One region of the Vibrio echinoideorum genome, then DNA from elsewhere that is predicted to be linked to it. Evidence: predicted binding sites of a transcription regulator. Region 1 holds the regulator's gene; each other region holds the start of a gene.
What was found. The regulator PurR, encoded in region 1, represses purine synthesis genes. The targets are predictions, from matches to a motif close to TNANGNAAACGTTTNCNTNA.
Positions count from the first base shown of each region.

Region 2: the regulator PurR is predicted to act here: its motif matches at 4,459-4,478, upstream of purT (formate-dependent phosphoribosylglycinamide formyltransferase).
Region 3: the regulator PurR is predicted to act here: its motif matches at 2,097-2,116, upstream of pckA (phosphoenolpyruvate carboxykinase (ATP)).
Region 4: the regulator PurR is predicted to act here: its motif matches at 4,674-4,693, upstream of OCV36_RS03525 (NCS2 family permease).

Region 1 is NZ_AP025483.1:1,187,466-1,193,397, forward strand. It holds gene OCV36_RS05485 (TfoX/Sxy family DNA transformation protein) at 1-117, opposite strand, end outside; cyclic di-GMP riboswitch class I at 245-330, opposite strand; gene purR (HTH-type transcriptional repressor PurR) at 501-1,505, opposite strand; gene torD (molecular chaperone TorD) at 1,822-2,469, opposite strand; gene torR (two-component system response regulator TorR) at 2,755-3,468, shown strand; gene elyC (envelope biogenesis factor ElyC) at 3,610-4,455, opposite strand; gene cmoM (tRNA uridine 5-oxyacetic acid(34) methyltransferase CmoM) at 4,571-5,356, shown strand; gene mukF (chromosome partition protein MukF) at 5,482-5,932, shown strand, end outside.
Region 2 is NZ_AP025483.1:1,972,867-1,978,798, forward strand. It holds gene sbcB (exodeoxyribonuclease I) at 503-1,927, shown strand; gene OCV36_RS08920 (CidA/LrgA family protein) at 1,953-2,324, shown strand; gene OCV36_RS08925 (LrgB family protein) at 2,327-3,004, shown strand; gene cdd (cytidine deaminase) at 3,489-4,376, shown strand; gene purT (formate-dependent phosphoribosylglycinamide formyltransferase) at 4,544-5,719, shown strand; gene OCV36_RS08940 (thiopurine S-methyltransferase) at 5,921-5,932, opposite strand, start outside.
Region 3 is NZ_AP025483.1:3,444,226-3,450,157, reverse strand. It holds gene OCV36_RS15670 (AsmA family protein) at 1-127, opposite strand, end outside; gene pckA (phosphoenolpyruvate carboxykinase (ATP)) at 299-1,924, opposite strand; gene hslO (Hsp33 family molecular chaperone HslO) at 2,262-3,155, opposite strand; gene hslR (ribosome-associated heat shock protein Hsp15) at 3,174-3,560, opposite strand; gene gspC (type II secretion system protein GspC) at 3,890-4,771, shown strand; gene gspD (type II secretion system secretin GspD) at 4,813-5,932, shown strand, end outside.
Region 4 is NZ_AP025483.1:752,572-758,503, reverse strand. It holds gene proB (glutamate 5-kinase) at 1-863, opposite strand, end outside; gene crl (sigma factor-binding protein Crl) at 940-1,329, opposite strand; gene frsA (esterase FrsA) at 1,473-2,726, opposite strand; gene OCV36_RS03530 (xanthine phosphoribosyltransferase) at 2,816-3,280, opposite strand; gene OCV36_RS03525 (NCS2 family permease) at 3,365-4,654, opposite strand; gene OCV36_RS03520 (aminoacyl-histidine dipeptidase) at 5,731-5,932, shown strand, end outside.

The DNA of each region.
Region 1 (5,932 bases):
CAGAGCAAACATCGTGTCATCAGCAAAAAGACCGAAGCCACCAAACATTGAGCGTGATTTTATTTTTCCTAGGGACTCAAATAACTTCATCGAGTCCTTTAGTATCGGTTTATCCATGTTATTTATCTCGGTGTATTTGAACTACGCCACCAAATAAGCAGGTCCGAGAGATTAGCAAAATGTTGCAACTAAATTGTCAATAAGCCGTAAATTACTAAATTATTAATAACTACTGCATTTTGCCATCGGTAACCCCGCTACCATACCAACGAGTGGTTTAGGCCGGAAGCTTTGCGTCTCACTCTTTCGAGTGGTTTGCCCTGTGCGTGACTGATTAAATAGAATAAAGTTTTTGTTGAATGAGGCTCACACTTGTTATTTCAAAATGTGATATCGCTTCAATTAATGATCTTTCCAGTATGATACCAGGTTCATTGATGTTGTTGATAAAAAAAGCGCACCTAAAGGTGCGCTTGATTAAACTAAACTGAATTTATCAATTAATTTAACGTTTTAACTGTGCTTCGCTCAACAATTTCGGGGTGCATTTCGAATACACGTTTTTCATGGTCTTTGTCTTTGATGCGTTCTAACAAAATTTCGAATGCATTCTTACCAACACGACGCTTCGGTTGGTGAACCGTGGTCAATGGTGGAGAGAAGTACTCAGCTAACTCGATGTTATCGTAACCAATCACTGAAATATCTTCAGGGATACGAATACCTTGTTGTTGTAAGCGACTCATTAGGCCAAGTGCCATGGTGTCGTTAAAACAGAATACGGCTGTAGGGCGATCTTCCATTTTAATAATTTGATCAGCAGCAATCACAGCGGTATCACACTCAAAGTTGCCTTCAATGATTAGACGCTCATCAGTAGCTATTTTGGCTTCACCCAACGCACGTTTGTAACCTGCAATACGTTCTACACATGCTGCTTTGTCTAAGTGGCCACTTAAGCAAGCAATCTTAGAATGACCGCGTTCAATAAGGTACTTGGTTGCCAGATAGCCACCTTCTTCAGAGTTATCAATGATCTTATCGGCTTGAGAGGTCTCAGGGCCCCAATCCATGACAACTTTAGGGATATCAGCGTGACGGTCTAACATCTCTCTTAATTCTTCAGTTAGGTCTGAACACATAACCAAGATGCCATCTACACGTTTCTCTGCAAGCATTCGAATGTAGTCGCGCTGCTTCTCATAGATACCGCCAGTGTTACACAAGATCAAAGTGTAACCTTGACGGTAACAGTAACTCTCAACACCATCGATAACTTCAGAGAAGAATAGGTTGGTTGATTGAGTCACTAGCATGCCGATAGTGCGCGTTGTATTACATTTTAAGCTACGAGCAACAGCACTCGGCGCGTAGTTTAGTTCGTCTACGGCTTTGTTTACTTTTTCTTGAGTCGCTTCTGCAACAAAACGTGTTTTGTTGATTACGTGAGAAACGGTGGTTGTTGATACGCCTGCTAAGCGAGCGACATCTTTAATAGTGGCCATGGTTTTATCCTATTAGAAGCTACTTTCCCAAAGTACGGAATAAAGTAGCCGTTAAGCTACTTAACTAAGAGCTTAAATTTGTAGGGCTCTTTGGGTACTAAAGTGCTAAAAAACAAAAAACCGCTATTGAGCGGCCTGTCTTAACACCGAAATGCTCTGAACTTAAATAAGCATAGCATTTCGTGAATGTTTCATATTTTATCGTTTGCGGTCACAATTTTAGACTGACTAGAAATGACTCGCAATAAAATTCACCCAGAAATCCGGGTGAATTGTCACATTCTATTGAATTTATTTACTTAGATATCCACTTAGCTTATTCACCCGCCAAATATTGAATGTCTAAATTGCAAAATGCGAGTAACAAAGACGAGACGGAAGCGTAGAAACCAAACTGGTCAACATCATGACATTTCACATTGAACTTTGGCACCCAAGTAAGGAGTTGTTGTTCGACAAACTGTTGTTGAACGGCGAACGATTTCTCTAACTCTTCTTCAAGCTCAGTTTCGTTAGAACGGATGATTAAGTTGCCAAGGAAATCGAGTTCGATAGCTATGTGGTCTGCGGGCTCTTTTAAATCTTTGTTCACGACCAGGTTGTGCTTAGCCATGATGTCTTCCATATCTTTAGCTGGCTTGTCGTTCAATAGACCCGTTTCGCCGATATACATTGAAGCGTAAGGCAGAGCACCATGTTTATCTGTCTTTAAGAAAAGATCGCAGAAATCAGCAGACAGTTCCAGTTGGGCATCTTCACGTGTTTGTAAACGATTTAGTGCGTCTACAAGCTTATCAATTGAAGGCTTCAGAGTTTCATTTTCGCCTAAACCAGTAAGGAAAGAACGAATTTCAACAGAATGGTAGTGATCGAGTTCTTCTTGAGTTAGCTCTTTGGCAAATAAGCTTGATAGCCACCAGTATATTTCTGCTCTTTGTTCGTTGAACGCTTTCGTATCTTTCATTTCATAGATCCTGATTTAGTCTTGTGGTGTTACTTATAAGCATCTTGAAGTCACTAGGGCATAAGCACACCAAGGCTGAATAACAAGGTTATTTGCGAAACGCAAAGTTACTCGTTAGTAGTAATGCCTATATTGAATTGCGATGGACGATAAATAGCAAGGTTTAAGATTGTCTTGTATCAAAAAAAATCCATGTTTCTGGCTTTTATCTTCAGTACCACTAGAATTGTTACTAGTTATGAATAGAATAGTCACTGAAACTATTAAATAAGAAAAGTGGTGTAGATGAGCTATCACGTATTAGTCGTAGAAGATGATGTGGTAACCCGCAGTAAACTGGTTGGATATTTCCAGAACGAAGGTTACACAGTGAGCGAAGCGGAAAGCGGCGCTCAAATGAGAAAGGTGTTGGAAGAAAACAACGTTGATCTCATTATGCTGGACATCAACTTACCAGGCGAAGATGGATTGATGCTAACTCGCGAATTACGCAGTCAATCAGACATTGGAATTATTTTAGTTACTGGACGCACGGATAGCATCGACAAAATCGTTGGCCTAGAAATGGGCGCAGATGATTATGTTACTAAACCATTCGAACTTCGCGAGTTGTTGGTTCGAGTTAAAAACTTACTTTGGCGTATTGCTGCCGCTCGCAAAACCGCGGCGGGAACGGTAGAACAAACAGAAGATGAGTCTGTTGTTCGTTTTGGTGAATGGACGTTTGATATTCCTCGCCGTGCGCTAAGCAAAAATGGCGAGCCGGTTAAACTGACTAAGGCTGAGTATGAGTTGCTAGTAGCACTCTCTTCTTACCCTAATAAAGTATTAAGTCGTGAGCGTATTTTGAATATGATTAGCCACCGAGTTGATGCGCCGAATGATCGTACGATCGACGTCCTCATTCGTCGTATGCGCGCAAAAATGGAGTTTGACCCTAAGAATCCACAAATTTTTGTGACGGTTCATGGTGAAGGGTACATGTTTGCTGGTGACTAAACCTCCCTCGGGCGCTTTAATCAGCAACGAGTGACAAGCGTAAAAAAGCCGAGACACAGTTTATGTCTCGGCTTTTTTATTGCTTATCACATTCTTGATTATGAACTAACTCTTCTAAAATCAAGATATATCGATTTAATACTAGGCCGCAGAAACTGCATCATTGTCTTCTTCTAAAATAGAAGGTTCAGGGATGACTACAGGCTCTTCAACATTATCATTACTTGTGTCTAGCCAATCGCGCAGACTTTGCCAAACTAACCCCATCGTTTCGTGCCAATAACGTTCGGTTTGCTCAAGATAGAGCGCTTTAGGCATGTACTTATTCCAAGGTTCAACAATCCCTTCTTGTGCTAGGTAGTTTGTTGGTGCTGGTAATGGCTTCATTCCTGCAGCATGGAACTCATTGAGTGCGCGCGTCATATGGCTAGCCGATGTCACCAATACCATTCTTTTATTCTTAACAAACGCTGCCGCTTGTCGTGCTTCTTCCCACGTATCTTTAGCAGTTTCAAGCAGAATGATATCAGGCTTTGCTACACCAAGAGCTAGAGCCACTTTAGCCATCATCCTTGCGTTGCTGACTTCAGTGCCTGCGCCATAGCCGGACAAAATAAGTTTGGCGCCTGGGTAAAGACGCAAAATTCGAATGCCTTCACTTAAACGCATAAGTCCAGTTCGGCTTAGTTCTGATGTCGGTGGGATTTGGTCGTCTACGACGTGACCACTTCCAAGAACCATAACGTAATCGATGGTGTCATCGACGGGTAAAAAAGCGGTGTGCTGCCTTTCCATTGGCATTAAAAGTTGACTAGAAACTGGCTGGAAAGCGATTAGGAAAATACCACACAGGGCTGAGAGGGTAATTAGGCAACCTGTCTTCCTTTTGGTAGTAAACATCACTAGGGCTAAGCCCAGAAAAGCGAGAATTAACATTGCTGGCAGTGGCATCAGTAACGAAGACACTACTTTTTTCAGCTCAAACATATCCGAATAGTCCGAAAAAACATCACTTAGTAGTAAAAAGAGACATCGCCTCTTTATTCCTGAAATTCCTGTGACAGAATAGCAGGCACGATAGGACATAATAACTCAAGTAGCCGTGACTGAAGACCGTAATTTCGACGATATTGCCCACAAATTTGCAAAAAACATTTACGGCTCTGACAAAGGAGAGATCCGTCAGATCATCGTATGGGAAGATTTAGAACAAGCTTTGAGCAAATTTGAGCAATCAGCTTCGCCGCTGCATGTGCTTGATGCTGGAGGCGGCCTTGCGCAGATGTCGCAAAAAATTGCGTCGCTTGGGCATAACGTTTCTCTTTGCGACCTCTCTTCTGAAATGCTGAAGCTAGCAGAAGAAAGTATCAGCGAAGCGGGCTTGTTAGATCAGTATCGATTTATCCATTCTCCAGTGCAAAGCGTGGCAGAACATCTCGATGATAAAGTCGACTTTGTGATGTTTCATGCTGTGATGGAGTGGTTAGCGAATCCGAAAGAGGCGCTTGATTTATTACTAGAACAAGTAAAACCGGGTGGTATTGCCTCGATAATGTTTTATAACCATCACGGATTAGTCCTGAAAAATGTGATTTGTGGCAACATTCCTCATGTATTGAATGGGATGCCACATCGAAAACGGTTTAAGCTGCAACCACAAAAAGGCTTGAAGCCTGAAGAGGTTTATCAATGGATAGAAGACGCTGGTCTAGAAATCTGTGGTAAGTCAGGCATTCGCTCATTCAGTGACTACATAGGTAATATGGAGTACATGGGTGATTACCAATTTGAAGATGTATTGGAACTAGAAAAACAGCTATGTCGCCAAGAGCCATATCTGTCGCTAGGCCGTTATATTCACGTTTGGGCTCAAAAACCTGCGCAATAGCAGCAGTGAATGTGGTAAAAGAAGCCACAACATGCGCTATGCAATAGTAAGAAGCCCGCGTCATAAAGAAATAGGCGTCATATCTAATACGTTCGATATGACGAAGAACAGTAACAGGAACCACAATGAGTGAAATGACTCAAACTGCCGAAGAGCAGCCAATTGATGAGTTGGTGGGCTGGGTCAAGCAGCATGATTTTTCATTAAACTTGCCACCAGAGCGCTTAGCATTTTTGATTGCTATCGCAGTGTTAAGCAATGAAAGGTTCGATGAAGAGTTGGGCGAAGGTGAATTGCACGATGCATTTACCATCGTCACTCGACTGTTTGAAGATACGGGCGAAGCGTCTGCGTTTCGTGCGAATAACGCTATCAATGAACTGGTTAAACAGAAGCTCATTAGCCGCTTTACGAGTGAAATCACCGATGGTGCTAGCATTTATCGCTTATCACCATTGGCGATTGGCATCTCTGATTATTACTTACGTCACCGTCAGTTCTCTAAATTAAAATTGTCTATCCAGCTTTCTATGGTTGCGGACGAGATGGCAAAAGCCATTGAAGCAGCACAGAAAG
Region 2 (5,932 bases), 790 kb from region 1:
TTTGGTATCTACACTCAATACCAATACCTAATGTCACAACACTTAGCTTGAGCCGGGGTCAAACGCTAAAGCAATAGCGGTATCATTTGTGGGCAATGCCCTTTGTAAAGCAAGGTTCAAACCAAATCAGATTAGTATCTCTCCCCCACCCCTTCTCTCTGCCTTCCTTCGAACTTCAGCACGCAAGTTCAGGTTATGCCTTGATACTTCGCGATTAATAACTCGCCGAATTGCAGTCGACAACTTGATGTACCGTTATCGTCAAGCTGTTATCGCTATGCCGACAGTTAACGCCAAGTAAGCAATTGATGGGTTCACGTGTTAATAAATGACCAAAATTGCACTCAAAACTCAGTGCAGCGACGTGATCGAATAGGAATGCACCGTTTTACTGTAATTTATTTGTGATCTGGGTTGCACGCGTACCGCATCCTATCAGATACTGAACAAAACTAACCTTCAGCCACAGTAGACGGTCTTCGCTTACTGTTCAGGAAATTCAATGAGTTCAGATAATCAGCCAACCTATTTCTTTTTCGATTACGAAACATGGGGCGTCAGCCCAGCGAAAGATCGCCCGAGTCAGTTCGCCGGTGTTCGTACCGACCAAGATTTCAACGTTATCGGAGAGCCATTGGTTATCTATTGCCAACCTCCTGCTGATTACTTACCTGCACCTGAAGCTGCACTAATTACTCGCATCACACCTCAAAAAGCAATGTCTCAAGGCTTACCTGAACCTGAATTTATCGCGAAGATCCACGCAGAGCTTGCTAAACCGAACACGACTAGCCTTGGCTACAACAGCATTCGATTCGATGACGAAGTAACACGCTACACCTGTTACCGTAACTTCATCGATCCATATGCATGGAGCTGGCAAAACGGCAACTCTCGTTGGGATTTACTCGACGTAATGCGCGCGGTACATGCACTTCGCCCTGAAGGCATTGCTTGGCCTGAAAATGAAGAAGGTTACCCAAGTTTTAAACTGGAACACCTATCAGTGGCAAATGGCATTGAACACGAAAACGCGCACGATGCGATGGCCGATGTTATTGCTACCATTGAATTAGCGAAGAAGTTGAAAGCTGCACAGCCTAAAATGTTTGACTACCTTTACAGCATGCGTCACAAACGTAAATTGAATGAGTTAGTCGACATCGTAAACATGACGCCTTTAATGCATGTTTCGGGTATGTTTGGTCGCGATTGTAATTACACGAGCTGGATTGTGCCTATGGCTTGGCACCCTACCAACCAAAATGCGGTTATCGTTATCGACTTAGCCAAAGACCCTAGCCCATTGCTAGAGCTTGATGCAGATGCCCTTCGTGAAAGGCTCTACACTAAGCGCAGTGAGCTGGGCGAAGATGAGCTTCCCGTACCCATCAAACTCGTCCAATTGAACAAGTGCCCTATTCTTGCGCCAGCGAAAACCCTAACGGCTGAAAATGCGGAAACTATTGGTATCGATCGTCAACAGTGCTTAAAGAACTTAGCGCTATTACGTGAACATCCAGAGATCCGCGAAAAACTGATCGGTTTGTATTCACAAGAACGCAAGTACGAGAAAAGCGACGACGTAGACACTCACCTTTACGACGGCTTCTTCTCACCAGGCGACAAAACCGCAATGGACATCATTCGTGAAACTGACCCAAATAACTTAGCAGCGTTAGACATCACTTTTGGCGACGAACGTATTAAACCTTTGTTGTTCCGTTACCGCGCTCGACATTTCCCGTGGACGTTAGACGAAGCTGAACAACTGAAATGGGCTAACCACTGTCGTGAGTTTTACGAAAGCCGTCTGGAAGAGTACATGCTGAATCTAGAGAACCTCGCACACGAACATGAAAGTGACGAGAAGAAAATGGCTATCTTAAAAGCGGTTTATCAATACGTAGAAAAGCTAGCGAGCTAAATTCATTATCAAGAGATGTGACACTTTGAAAGAAAGATTGATCAAACTCGTTTACTGCTTAATCTCCTTCACCTTAATTATAGGTGCACTCACAGCAGGTAACGCGTTACAGCACTTATTGGATACCTCAATCCCAGGCAGTATTTTTGGCATGTTGATTTTGTTTGCTGCCATGGTGGTTGGTATTGTTCCTGAGCACTGGGTACAGCCCGGTGCAAGCTTGATTATTCGTTTAATGATCTTATTGTTTGTCCCTATCAGTGTCGGACTCATGGATCATTTTGACATGCTTATCGCGAATGCATTACCCATTATGGCAAGTGCCGTTGGTGGTACGCTGATCGTGCTAGTTTCTTTATCATGGTTTTTAGACCGCTTGCTTTCGAGAGGTCAATAATCATGTGGATTCTACTGACTATTGTAGTGTTCTTGTTTGCTCGTTGGGTAAGCCAAAAAGTTAATTCGCCGTTTTGTAATCCTCTGCTCATCAGTATTGGCATCATCATTCCAATTCTGTTGTTTTTCAAAGTACCTTTTGAAACCTATTACGCAGACAACACTTGGATTACCTACATGCTTCAACCTGCGGTAGTGGCACTTGCCTTCCCTTTATATGAGCAGTTACCTCAAATCAGATCCAACTGGCGCATCATCACGTTTGCTTGCACGCTAGGCAGTGTGATGTCTATGACCACAACCGCACTGATCGCCGTGGCTTTTAAAGCGGATTTAAGTTTGATCGCGAGTTTGTTGGGTAAGTCGGTCACCACACCGATCGCGATGGAAGTCTCAAGCCATTTAGGTGGCGAAGCGGCAATTGCCGCGATTCTGGTACTTATTGTCGGTTTGTTCGGAGCAATTTTTGCTTACCCTATCTACAATTTGATCGGTATTAAGAGCCCTATCGCACGAGGTTTAACCATGGGCACAGTATCGCATGCTTTGGGAACGGCAACTTGCGCTGAAAAGAACCCACAAGATGCGGCATTCAGTTCCCTAGCTTTAGTACTTTGTGGCGTAATTACCTCGATTATTGCACCGACCATATTTTCTATCGTGGTTTGGATCTACGCTTAAGCTAGTAACTAGCAACTAATAGCTAATAGCTAATAGCTAATAACTAATAACTAATAACTAATAACTAATAACTAATAACTAATAACTAATAACTAACAGCTTACGTTAATGGCCTACAATTTCAGTTAATGGCTGCAGCTTAACCTAATGGTTTACAACTTCAGCTAATGGCTTCAGTTTAAGCTAATAGACTGGGACTTAAGCTTTAAAAACATCCAATGAGCCCAAGCGAAACTCTGAGCATTTCAGTGTCTGTTTGGGCTTTTTGTTCTCATTTGTTCATCAATTTCCAGCTAAACGCACCCAATTTCAGACAGCAAATGCGATATCAAGGGCAGTTTTTGTCCTTGCAATCGATTTCATCTGTGACCTCACTCTAATTATGCAAACCAATGTAACAACAACAATGCAATAGTGATCATTGTCACAGAAAAATCCTGAGTATTGCATAGAATTAAAGCCTAAGGTCAATTAAGGATTCAACATGAACAGTCGTATTACCCTGGCGCTGGAAAGTGCTCCAACATCAATGAAAGCGCTTTTGAGTGACATCGTATTAGCAGACAACTTTGACGCCACTATTTCTAAAGAGCAGTTTCAAAGCTTACTGGATGCAAGCGGCCTTTCTGATAAAGAAGCTCGCCTAGCTTTACTGCCAATCGCAGCAGCATACTCTTATGCACCGCTTTCTGAATTCTATGTTGGTGCCATCGTGCGTGGTCTATCTGGTCGCCTGTACTTCGGTGCAAACTTGGAAATTGCAGGTGCACAACTTGGTCAAACAGTTCATGCTGAACAATCAGCCATCAGCCACGCTTGGATGAAAGGTGAAGAAGGCCTTTCTGATATCACGATCAACTTCAGCCCTTGTGGTCACTGTCGCCAATTCATGAACGAACTGACGACGGCAAAAGAACTTAAAGTTCAATTACCACAGCGTGATGAAATGTCACTGCAAGAATACTTACCAGACTCTTTCGGCCCTGCTGATTTGGGTATCACTACTGGCCTAATGACTAAGCTGGATCACCAGTACACGTCAGAAGAAACCAGCCCTGTTGTGGTAAGCGCACTAACAGCATTAAACCGTAGCCATGCGCCATATACTAAAAATCTAAGTGGCGTTTCGCTACAACTGACAACGGGTGAAATCTTTACGGGTGCATACGCAGAAAACGCGGCATTCAACCCGAGCCTACCGCCACTACAAGTCGCGCTTGTTCAACTTAAACTGGCTGGCTTCGATTTCGAACAGATCGAAAACGCTGCCTTAGTTGAAATTGCCGATGGTAGCATCAGTCACCTAGCCGATACTCAGTCTACGTTAGAAGCGATTAACCCCGATATTCCAGTGACTTACTTAGCAATTTAAGTACATGTAGTTAACAATATTTTAAATAAGCAGCTCTAATTTATAGAGCTGCTTTTTTTGTGCTTCTAATTCACGCCACAAACCGCGCAAACGTTTGCTTTTATCATTCAAATAAGTATGATCACCCCGTTTTCAATCAATCGTTCAAAAGATCGGAAGGAATTTCTATGTTTGGTACCGCTACTCGTGAAAATGCTACTCGTGTACTTCTATTAGGTTCAGGTGAACTCGGTAAAGAAGTTGCTATTGAGTGCCAACGTTTAGGTTTAGAAGTTATTGCATGTGACCGTTACGCTGATGCACCCGCTATGCAAGTCGCACATCGTAGCCATGTATTAGACATGTTGGATGGCGATGCACTACAAGCTGTCATTGAACTAGAAAAACCAGATTATGTGGTTCCAGAAATCGAAGCTATTGCCACCAGCAAGTTGGTAGAGATGGAAGCACAAGGCCTAAATGTAGTGCCTACGGCTAACGCGACTAAGTTAACGATGAACCGCGAAGGTATCCGTCGTCTAGCCGCAGAAGAGTTAAAACTGAGCACGTCTCCATACCGCTTTGCTGACACATTTGAAGACTTCGCTGCCGCTGTTGAATTCGTGGGCATGCCTTGCGTTGTTAAGCCAGTAATGAGTTCATCAGGCAAAGGCCAAAGCGTAATAAAAACACAAGACGATATTCAGAAGTCTTGGGATTACGCACAGGAAGGCGGTCGTACTGGCGCTGGTCGTGTAATCGTTGAAGGCTTTATCGATTTTGATTACGAAATCACGCTTCTAACCGTTCGCGCTGTTGATGGCGTTCACTTCTGTGCACCTATCGGTCACCGCCAAGAAGACGGTGATTACCGTGAATCATGGCAGCCTCAAGTGATGTCAGACAACGCACTTAAAACGGCGCAATACACCGCAGAACAAGTGGTTAATGCACTAGGTGGTCACGGTATCTTTGGTGTTGAACTGTTTGTTAAAGGCGATCACGTTATCTTCAACGAAGTATCCCCTCGCCCACACGATACTGGCTTAGTGACTCTGATGTCTCAAGACTCATCGGAATTCGCACTGCACGTTCGTGCTTTTACCGGGATGCCGATCAAATCAATTACTCAGTATGGCCCATGTGCATCTGCGGTTATTCTAGGCCAAGGCACTTCAACCAACATTCGTTTTGAAGGTCTTACAGAGGCGCTAGACGCACCACAAACTCAAGTTCGCTTGTTTGGCAAGCCTGACATCGATGGTCGTCGCCGCCTTGGTGTGGCGCTTACTCGTCGCAGCAGTACAGAAACAGCAATTGAAGATGCGATTGAAAGTGCGTCAAAAGTAAAAGTGATTTACTAGCTGTTAATTACCATTTTCTAGCTAATGACTACTAGACTACTAATTGGCAACGACTAACTCAGAATTGAACAATTACGGTTTCACACCTAAACAATCATGTATTCAAATCTGAACAATAAAAAGACGGGCTACTGAGCCCGTCTTTTTATTGTTATCATCTTTTATATTGAAAGGATCTTTTCGCTTGAGAGCTAACTGAGCTTACGCTTCAGA
Region 3 (5,932 bases), 1.3 Mb from region 1:
GCACAGGTTGTTCAATCGTATGCTTGATAAAGAAGTTAGCAACATCAGCTCGGTATTGAGTTTGTAAGCTTAATAGCAGCGTTGCGATAAGTGCAACGATGATGGAAAGCACAATGCCAAGCACCATGAGTACCTTTTTCATTCCTTGAAAGCCTTAAATTTCACTAGTGTTAAAACAGAGTGGAACAAAAATGGGTAAGCATCAACAAAAAAGCCCCTCAAAAGAGGGGCTTGCTACAAAAATATCATTTTGAAACAGGGTCTTCGCATTTCGCTCAACCCCGAGCAGATGGTGAAACTAGTCTAGTTGTGGGCCTGCAGCAACCAGTGACTTACCTTCAGCGTTATCTGTGTACTTATCAAAGTTGTTGATGAAGCGTTCTGCTAGATCTTTCGCTTTGCTTTCCCATTGTAGTGGGTCAGTGTACGTATCACGTGGGTCTAGAATCGCAGGATCTACATCGTGCAACGCTAGCGGTACTTCTAGGTTAAACATAGGAATAACCTTAGTCTCCGCTTGGTCGATTGAGCCATCTAGGATAGCGTCAATGATGCCGCGAGTATCTTGAATCGAGATACGTTTGCCTGTGCCATTCCAACCCGTGTTCACAAGGTAAGCTTCTGCACCAGCCGCTTCCATACGCTTCACAAGCACTTCAGCGTACTGAGTTGGGTGAAGGGTTAAGAATGCAGCACCGAACGCAGCAGAGAACGTTGGAGTTGGCTCAGTGATACCACGCTCTGTACCTGCTAACTTAGCGGTAAAGCCAGATAGGAAGTGGTACTTAGTTTGCTCTGGTGTCAGTTTAGATACTGGTGGTAGAACACCAAATGCATCTGCGGTCAGGAAGATAACTTTTTGAGCGTGACCGGCTTTTGAAACTGGCTTAACAATGTTGTCGATGTGGTGAATTGGGTAAGAAACACGAGTGTTTTCTGTTTTTGAACCGTCATCAAAATCGATAGAGCCATCACCACGAACCGTTACGTTTTCTAGCAGTGCATCGCGACGGATTGCATTGTGAATTTCTGGTTCTGCTTCTTTCGACAGGCGGATCGTTTTCGCGTAGCAACCACCTTCAAAGTTGAAGATACCATCGTCATCCCAGCCGTGCTCATCATCACCAATTAACTCACGTTTAGGATCGGTTGATAGCGTTGTTTTACCTGTGCCGGATAAGCCGAAGAAAATGGCTACATCGTCTTTCTCGCCCACGTTTGCACTGCAGTGCATTGAAGCGATACCTTGCAGAGGCAATAGGTAGTTCATCATTGCGAACATACCTTTTTTCATCTCACCGCCGTACCAAGTACCGCCAATGATTTGAACGCGTTCAGTTAGGTTGAAAGCAACGAAATTCTCAGAGTTTAGACCTTGTTTTTCCCAGTTAGGGTTGCTTGTTTTAGCACCGTTCATAACGACGAAGTCAGGTTCGAACGTTGCTAGCTCTTCGTCGGTTGGACGAATGAACATGTTCTTAACGAAGTGCGCTTGCCACGCTACTTCCGTGATAATACGTACACTTAAGCGCGTATCTGGGTTAGCACCACAGTAACCGTCAATGACAAACAGGCGCTTGCCAGATAGCTGAGTTGTTACAAGCTCTTTTAGCTCATTCCATACTTCAGTTGTAATCGGTTTGTTGTCATTTTTGCCTTGATCTGACCACCACATGGTATCGCGTGTTGTGTCATCTTTAACAATGTACTTATCTTTTGGTGAGCGGCCAGTAAAGATACCAGTGTCAACCGCAACAGCGCCTAGTTCCGTTACTACGCCTTTCTCGTAGCCTTCTAGACCTGGCAGTGTTTCTTCAACGAATAACTGTTCGTAGCTAGGATTACGAAGAACTTCGGTAACGCCAGTCAGTCCGTGCTTAGTTAGATCAATTTGTGCAGCCTTAGTATGTTCCATAACGGTCATAGGTGCTCCTTGTAGGATATTTTGTAGGGATTTTGTATTAATTTTTTATTGTTATCTGCTCACCATGCTAGCAACGAGACTCGGGGGAAACAGGGATATAGCTCAAAAAATATCCATATCAACCTTGGGGTTTTAAGCGTCTCGTCACATATTGGCCTAACTAGTCTATCCTGTACGCAAACCTTTGCGCTAGAGGCGAGAACATTATTAATTGATTAAAATTAAGCGGTGATTTTATTACGAGATGTTACGGAGTTTGCGCTGTTTTGATCACAAAAAAGGCCAGCTGAGTGCTGACCTTTTTGGGGTAAATTACGTGTTTTTGGTACGCTGTAAATTAATGAACCGTATTGTCGCCTTTATCTGCTGCTTCTGCGTACAGTGCATCCACATCGTTCTTGTCGAACGAGTAGTTTGTGCCACAGTAATCACAGTGTAGAGCAACGCTACCTTCGGTGCTGATGATGTCGTAAATCTCTTCTTGAGCAACCGTAATGATAGCGGCGCCACTGCGTTGACGAGAACAGCCACAGAAGAACTCAACAGGCTGTGGTGTAAACAGCTGCACTTTCTCTTGGTTGTACAAACGGTACAGCAACTCATTCGCTTCTAGAGAGAACAACTCTTCGTTCTTAACCGTATCGGTTAACTGTTCTAGATGTTCGAAGTCATCAGGTGTCCCGGTACCATCAGGCATAACCTGTAAAAGCATACCCGCTGCGTGAGCTTTACCTTCATGTTCACCCGTGCGCAGCCATAGACGAGTCTTAAGCTGTTCTGAGTTAGCAAAGTAACCTTCAAGAACGTCAGCGAGAGTTTCGCCCTCAAGACCAACGATACCTTGGTAACGCTCACCTTTCTTAGGATCAATGGTGATAACCAAGTGGCCTTTACCAACAAGATCGTGCAGGCCTGCGTCATCAGCGATATCACCTTCAAAGCGAGCAACGCCACGGATTTTTTGGTCGTGGTCGCCATTGATAACGGCTAGAGATACAGGGCCATCACCTTGCAGTTGCATGGTGATAGAGCCTTCAAATTTTAGGGTCGCCGTTAAAAGCGTCGTAGAAACCAATAGCTCACCCAGCAGTTTCTGTACTGGTGCTGGGTATTCCTTGCTAGAAATAATCTGTTGGTACGCTTCGTCCATTTGTACCAATTCACCACGTACTGATAGGTCTTCAAATAGGTAGCGATTTAAAACATTACTTGTAGACATTGGGTCTGCCATTTGGCTATTCCTTCTAGCTTATTGAGTCTTGAACTTGATGATGTCACGACGTTGCTTTTTATCTGGGCGACGTTCTGGTGCTGGGCTATGAGCATTAAGCTTGCGCTGTTGTGCAAACTCTTCTCTTTTTGCCAAGCTTTCAGTGGTTTCTTCATAGAGTGTTTGAGCGATCGGAGCTCCGCCACGATGGGCCGAGATTTTCTCGATAGTCACCGTTTTTTCTTCATTACCTTGGCGCAGCGTAATGACGGCTCCAAGTTCGACAACTTTACTTGGTTTGCTGCGCTGACCATTATAGTGGACTTTGCCACCATCGACCATGTTGCGAGCAATAGACCGAGTTTTGTAAAAACGAGCGGCCCACAACCATTTATCGAGTCTGACAGCTTCATTAGCATTTTTCATATAGGGCAGTGCCTTTTAAGTGAGAAATGAATGCGGTTTAACTGTAATGAACAGCGCGCAACATGTTTTTGATGATGCTTATCACATTAAGTAGAAGCTTAAAGTGGAGGCGGTTGGCATTTTTTTCAAGTCATATTACAAAATAGCCATGTAATGCCGATTTATAGATTTGCTATGATATAGTTCGGGATCTTATGCTTAAATAAGCTTGGTATCGCACGAATGAATAAAAAAGCTGAAAGTTTAATGATTTGCAGCGTTTGTCGTCATGAAAAGGGACAAGGGAAGTGAACTTTTTAGAGCTCAAAAGTCGCATAGGACATTATCCTATGTTGAGCCGCTTATTAGAGAATGGATTTGTACTTCAGCAAAAACTAAGCCTAGTTACTTGTTGCGTGTTGATTGCAGCTTCCGCATGGATTTTAGGACAGCTCGCATGGTTTGTTGAACCTGCCGAGCAAACCGTCGTGCCTTGGAAAGCAACAGCTTCATCGTCTTCCTCTCCTCAGTCTACCCTCGATACCTCTTCTTTGCAGCAGAGCAATATGTTTGGCGCCTATAACCCAACCACGGCTCCTGTTGTTGAACAACAAGTTATCCAAGATGCGCCTAAGACGCGATTGAATCTGGTTTTGGTGGGCGCGGTAGCGAGTTCTAACCCAAAACTGAGCTTGGCTGTGATTGCTAATCGCGGCACACAAGCGACTTACGGGATCAACGAAGAAATAGAAGGCACGCGTGCCAAGCTAAAAGCGGTGCTTGTGGATCGCGTGATCATTGATAACTCAGGGCGAGATGAAACACTGATGCTTGAGGGGATTGAGTACAAGCGTTTAGCTGTCTCAGCGCCTGCGCCTCCTCGCGCCTCCTCTTCGGTACGTGGCAACAACCCAGCTTCTGCAGAAGAGAAGCTTGATGAAATTAAAGCGAAGATAATGAAAGATCCGCAACAAATCTTCCAATATGTTCGACTGTCTCAGGTGAAGCGTGACGATAAAGTTATTGGTTATCGTGTGAGCCCTGGCAAAGATTCAGAACTTTTTAACTCTGTTGGGCTCCAAAACGGAGATATTGCTACTCAATTAAATGGGCAAGACCTGACAGACCCAGCCGCAATGGGCAACATATTCCGTTCCATTTCAGAGCTGACAGAGCTAAATCTCGTCGTCGAGAGAGATGGACAACAACATGAAGTGTTTATTGAATTTTAAAACTTTGCGTCCAACGAAGGACGAAAGTGTAGGAGAAATACGTGAAGCATTGGTTTAAGAAAAGTGCATGGTTACTGGCAGGAAGCTTAATCTGCACACCCGCAGCCATCGCGAGTGATTTTAGTGCCAGCTTTAAAGGCACTGATATTCAAGAGTTTATTAATATTGTTGGTCGTAACTTAGAGAAGACGATCATCGTTGACCCTTCGGTGCGCGGAAAAATCGATGTACGCAGCTACGATGTGCTCAATGAAGAGCAATATTACAGCTTCTTCCTAAATGTATTGGAAGTGTATGGCTACGCGGTTGTCGAAATGGACTCGGGTGTTCTTAAGATCATCAAGGCTAAAGATTCTAAAACATCGGCAATTCCAGTCGTTGGAGACAGTGACACGATCAAAGGCGACAATGTTGTCACACGTGTCGTGACGGTTCGCAATGTTTCAGTACGTGAACTTTCTCCTTTGCTTCGCCAACTGAATGACAATGCAGGCGCGGGTAATGTTGTGCATTACGATCCTGCGAATATCATTCTGATTACTGGCCGTGCTGCGGTAGTAAATCGCTTAGCGGAAATCATCAAGCGTGTTGACCAAGCGGGTGATAAAGAGATTGAAGTCGTTGAACTAAAGAATGCTTCTGCGGCAGAAATGGTGCGTATTGTCGATGCATTAAGTAAAACCACTGATGCTAAAAATACACCTGCCTTCCTACAACCTAAATTAGTTGCTGATGAGCGTACCAATGCGATTCTTATCTCAGGCGACCCTAAAGTACGTAGCCGTTTAAGAAGGCTGATTGAACAGCTTGATGTTGAAATGGCGACCAAAGGCAACAACCAAGTTATTTACCTTAAATACGCAAAAGCAGAAGACTTAGTCGATGTGCTGAAAGGCGTGTCGGACAACCTGCAATCAGAGAAGCAAACATCAACTAAAGGTAGCTCATCTCAACGCAACCAAGTGATGATCTCGGCTCACAGTGATACCAACTCGTTGGTGATTACCGCACAACCGGACATCATGAATGCGCTGCAAGACGTGATCGCACAGCTGGATATTCGTCGTGCTCAAGTCTTGATTGAAGCCCTGATTGTCGAGATGGCAGAAGGTGACGGCGTTAACCTTGGTGTGCAATGGGGTAACCTTGAAACGGGTGCAA
Region 4 (5,932 bases), 430 kb from region 1:
TTTTCAAGCGCTTCTTCTAACGGCAAGAAACGCGTGCCTTGTGGGTTATCACTTAATGAGTCAAACACCACGTTTTCAGCACTGCCAGCTGCAATGATCACTTCAATACCCGCACGACGAGCAATATCAGCGGCCTGCAGTTTTGTCGCCATGCCACCAGTACCTAACGTAGTACCACTGCCGCCTGCGATCTTACGCAATGTATCATCAATGGTTTTCACTTCTTTTATGAGCTCAGCATTCGGATCTTTGCGAGGGTCTGCCGTAAACAGGCCTTTTTGGTCGGTTAATAGCAGAAGCTTATCGGCGCCACATAAAATACCCACCAGTGCCGACAAGTTATCGTTGTCACCCACTTTAATTTCATTGGTTGCTACTGCGTCGTTTTCATTAACTACGGGAATAATATCGTGTTCAACGAGTGCGTTGATCGTGTCACGAGCGTTAAGAAAACGTTCGCGATCATCAAGATCTGCACGAGTCAGTAGCATCTGGCCAATCTTAAGGCCATAAATCGCAAACAAAGACTCCCAAGCTTGAATCAACTGACTCTGCCCAACTGCCGCAAGCAACTGTTTGCTCGCCATCGAGTTGGGGAGTGCGGGGTAACCAAGGTGCTCGCGTCCTGCTGCAATTGCGCCAGACGAAACCATAACCACAGAGTGGCCTTGTTTTTTTAATTCAGCACATTGACGAACCAGCTCAACCATGTGAGCACGATCTAATGCCAATGTTCCACCAGTTAAGACACTGGTACCCAGTTTAACAACGACAGTTTTGCGCTGTGTTGTTGTCCCGCTTTGATGATTTGTTGTCATGAAGTCTTTTATGGATAAAACAAATAAGAGGTGATGTTTTAGCAATCAACAGGGGAATTCACAAGCAGAAAAGGTGCGAAACCGCACCTTTTTGCTTTATAGAGAAGAGTAACCTTTAAAATCAGACGAATTCGACAGACTCTTCGTCGAATTGAACACTGATTTCAAACTTACTTTGAAGCTCATCAACCAGTTTTTGGTGAAAGGCTTCTTGAGTGCGAGACACCTCGGCTACTGCCTTCTTAGGTAATGGTAAGCAAACCCAGTTGCCATCGACGTTGTATTTACCGATGTTGTACTTCGCCGAATATCCTTCTTCCGACTTATCCAACTCTAACCACCAGCCCCAGAACTCACGCTCTTCTGGTGACTTTTTATCGTTCACACACACAGACAAGCAATCAAAAATGTAGTGACCATCTTCTGATTGCGGCTCCCTCAAGTAAGGCCCAATAGCCTTTAAAACGTTTAACAAGCGATAATGCGTAGGTTGTTGTGTCACTTCTGACATATTGAATCTCCATTTCAATGTTAAGAATGACGTTACTCAGACTGCAATACGTAGAAAGCACGCAGTTGGATTTTATAAATTTTCTCTGAGTATCAGGTACTTACTTTGTACACTTTTCATGCTTAACTAATTTCGGAGAAATGTCATCTAAATAATTCATCCTCAAGCCACTTTATCGCTAATTCGAGGGATTGCTCATACCCCTGTGTAATTGATTTGGTTTTGATTTTCTTCGCTTTGCCGTAATCACTGTAAATAGCAACCAGTTGATTATCCAGATGCGGTGAAACAGGGTCACCTTCCAAAGCCAATGCCAAAATAGGAACACTGGTTTTACTGTTAGCCAGCAAGCCTTGCACCTTCAATGACCAAGCCATCAGTTGTCCAGAAAGGCTATTGATATCCACCGCCCCTTTACCAAGACGCGAAGCCAATACATCCAAGTGCATCTTAGGCATCTGCTTTAGTTTGTCGGCATGAACAAAGATATCGTGGATCGGAGCCCCTAAAGAGATACAGGCTTTGAGTTTATGTTGCTCAAGGAAGGATAACCTCACCATCGCGTTACCACCGAATCGGAAACCGAACAGACCGACTTTATGATGGTCCACCCATGGGATATTAGGCAGTTCATTCAACACGGCTTGATGCAGGCAAGAAGAGTCTTCGGTTAGTGGCCAATGCGAACTGTGCCCTATCGACGGCATATCAATCGTTAGCATCGCAATATTTTTCGGTGCTAGGTAATCTCTAAACAAACGCCACATGTCTGTTTGCAGGCTATCTAAACCTGCACTCACGATCACGACAGGTTGTGGTTTGTCTGTTTTGGTTAGATGTAAGTTCGCCTTAATCTTTTTGTTTTGATACGGCACTTCGATTTGTTTGACGATCAATTTAGTGTGTTTGATCGCTTCAGAATACGCCGCATTCGCTAGTACCTGTGCCTGAGCAGCAAGGTTATCGTTCTTTAGATGTGGGTAGCCCGCAATGCTGAAACACAGCGATGCTGAAAACAACTCTTCAGCCATCTCTTCACCGCTCTTTTCATTCGAGCGATTTTGATGCTGCATGCCCAGCTTGGTCCACTCGTATGCCCAGTTACCGCTGCGGTAGCCCATCACGGTATCTAGCCACTCATCAGTGGTACGAGAATTATCGGATGACGCGATGCGTGCCAATACCGCTTCTTGCTCTATCGGGTTAACGCCTTGCCATACCCACTGAAGACGTCTTAGGTTTCGATACCAAGATGAGTTCTGCTCTTCACGCTTTTTATCCAGCAGTTCTTCTGAACTTGGCATGTAGCGAGTAAGCATTGAGGTCTCTTTGGCCTGCTTGTGCTTTACAAACAAGGTTTCCGAAAGGTTCGAGCTCGTTTCTTCTGATTCAGACATTGGGATACTTAATAAGAAATGGTTGTTACTAATCATATAAAAAAAAATGACCCTATAAAGGGTCATTTCTCAAAAAACTAAGTTTACACTTATTTTGACTTGCGATTTACCGGCTCAACGAAGCTTAGGCTAGTATCCCAAGGTTGCTCAATCCATGTGTCTTGAGCGATATCAACGATGTACTCGTCTAATAAATGTGCGCCAGATGGTTTTGCACAAACAGCGATCAGTTTCGCTTTAGGGTACATTTCGCGAAGCTTGCGTGCAGTGTCACCACTATCAACAAGATCTTCAACGATTAGGAAGCCTTCACCGTCACCTTCAGGTGCTTTAACTACAGTCATATCACGCTGGTGATCGTGGTCGTAACTAGAAATACAAATCGTATCTACGTGACGAATACCTAGCTCACGAGCCAAGATTGCACCAGGAACCAAACCACCACGGCTTACAGCCCAGATACCTTTCCACTGTTCTGCTGGCATTTGCTTTTCTGCTAGTTGACGGCAGTAAGTCTGCATGTTGTCCCAAGTGATAATGAATTTGTTGCTCATAGTATAAAACCTAATAATTTTGTCATGTTATTAAAGGCTATGCCAAACATAGCCTCTTCAGCGATTAAGCAGAAATCTAGACGATTAAGCGAAAATGTATTTGAGAATAAAGATAGCCGACATTACCCACACAGCAGGTGAAACGTCGCGACCTTTACCACTTAGCAGCTTAATTGCAGCGTAAGCGATGAAGCCTAATGAGATACCCTCAGCGATAGAGTACGTCAACGGCATTAGCAGACATGTTACCACGACTGGTGCTGCTTCCGTAAGATCACGCCAATCAATGCCAACTAGGCCTGACATCATCAGAATTGCTACATAGAACAACGCACCTGATGTTGCGTAAGCTGGAATCATACCTGCAAGTGGCGAGAAGAAAAGAGCCAGTAGGAACAAGATACCAACAACAACCGCTGTTAGACCTGTACGACCACCTTCAGCAACGCCAGCAACACTTTCAACGTAAGACGTGGTGTTTGATGTACCCAGAAGAGCACCAATAGACGTTGCTGTTGAGTCAGCAAGCAGGGCTTTATTCAAGCGTGGCAGTTTGCCGTCTTCTTTGATTAAGTTTGCTTTTGTAGCAACACCAACCAAAGTACCTGCTGTATCGAATAAATCGACGAACAAGAATGCGAATACCACTGAAATCATACCAATTTCAAATACAGCAGAGAAATCAAGCTGCATAAATGTTGGTGCTAGGCTTGGCGGTGTAGACATGATGCCGCCGTATTGAACGTCACCTATAGCAATACCAATCGCTGTGATAGCGAGAATCGCGATCATTACTGCACCTTTCACACCACGGTGAACAAGAGCAATCGTAATGAAGAAACCAAGCGCGCCTAAGATTGGAGCAATCGCTGTAATATCGCCCAGTGAAACCTTAGTTGCTGGGTTAGAAACTACGATGCCAGCATTGCTAAGTGCAATAAATGCTAGGAAAAGGCCGATACCCGCAGAAATACCAACACGCAGAGACATCGGAATCGAGTTGATAATCCATTCACGGATCTTAAAGATACTTAAGAAGATGAAGATTACGCCTGATACGAAAACTGCTGCCAGAGCAACTTGCCACGTATAACCCATACCCATTACAACAGCATAGGTAAAGAAAGCGTTCAAACCCATACCTGGAGCTTGAGCAATTGGATAGTTAGCAACAAAGCCCATGATGAAACAGCCAATAGCAGCCGCTAAACAGGTTGCTACAAATACAGCGCCATGGTCCATCCCAGCGTCAGCTAGAATCATTGGGTTTACAAAAATGATGTAAGCCATTGTTAGGAAGGTTGTTAGACCTGCGATGATTTCAGTGCGCACATTGGTGCCATTTTCACTGAGTTTAAATAGCTTTTCGAACATTATCGAATCCTATAAGGGTAAGAGTAAACGGTTGCGTAATCGATTGGCTGTGGATTATAAAGTTATCAAATAACAAATTCCAGATAGAATTAAGGCTCTAATTAATATTTATCAGAATGCCGTATGAAACAGAACGATTAAAAGAGAATGAGGGAAATGCAAATTACCATTAAAAACAATATCTTAAAAACAAAAAAGACGACGGAATAATTTGGTTATTTTTTCGACCATTGGTTATTTTCATTAAGAATGTAGCTCACAAATTCTCAATCCAAACTCACAAGAGTTATGTATTTTCCAACAGAATCAGTAATAAGGTGCAAATTGATAGCTTGGCGTTCAAAAAACGACCGCAACGAATAGCGGAGAAATGGTCAATGAAAGTAGTTAATAAAAAAGCAGGCGGTAAAGTAGCAGGCAAAAAAAACGCCACTCAAAACTGAGTGGCGGTAGAATCTGTCAACCAAAAGGGCTGTAAAAGAATTCCAATATATAGGGGTGAACAAAACTGTTCGAGTTACATGCTTCCGGTATTAGTAACCAAAGCTTGTAGGGTATGCAAAGTTGCTAGTGTAAACAGAGCTGTTAATCCAGAACATTGCAGATGGTAAACCTTTCATAACTATCACCTTAATAAATCAATAAAAAACGAATTTGATTTCTCGGTTCCTTGGAGGCGATAAAACGGACTCATCCTTTGAGCATTTACTCTTCATCTCAGAAGTTGGTTATTAATATACCTCAAAGAAAAAAGATTACAAGTATTTTTTGCTGTTCGTCACACTTTTTACCATTTATGGTTATTTTACAAACTTATTTATGTAATTAAATTACAGGATGGAGCTAAACAAACGTTTGCCTACGCCATCAATAAGCATCAGCGCACTTATTAATGATCAGATAGACAAGATCGCTTTCAAAATTTGAGGATTTTGAGGTTTAGAACCGCTACTCGTCAAAACGCTCAAGTGGTATGCTGTTGCCATCAAAACAGACCCATATTTTAGATTTTTGTTCTAAGTTTTCACCTATAGAAATCCTAAATATATGGTTATCAAATAAAAAAGGAGTCATCCGTGTCTGAATTCCATTCTGAGATCAGTAAATTGTCCCCTGCCCCTATTTGGCAGTTTTTCGATAAGATTTGTTCAATCCCACACCCTTCAAAGCATGAAGAAGAGCTTGCTCAATACATTATTGCTTGGGCAACAGAGCAAGGCTTAGATGTACGCCGTGATCCAACGGGCAACGTATTCATCAAAAAACCTGCAACGCCGG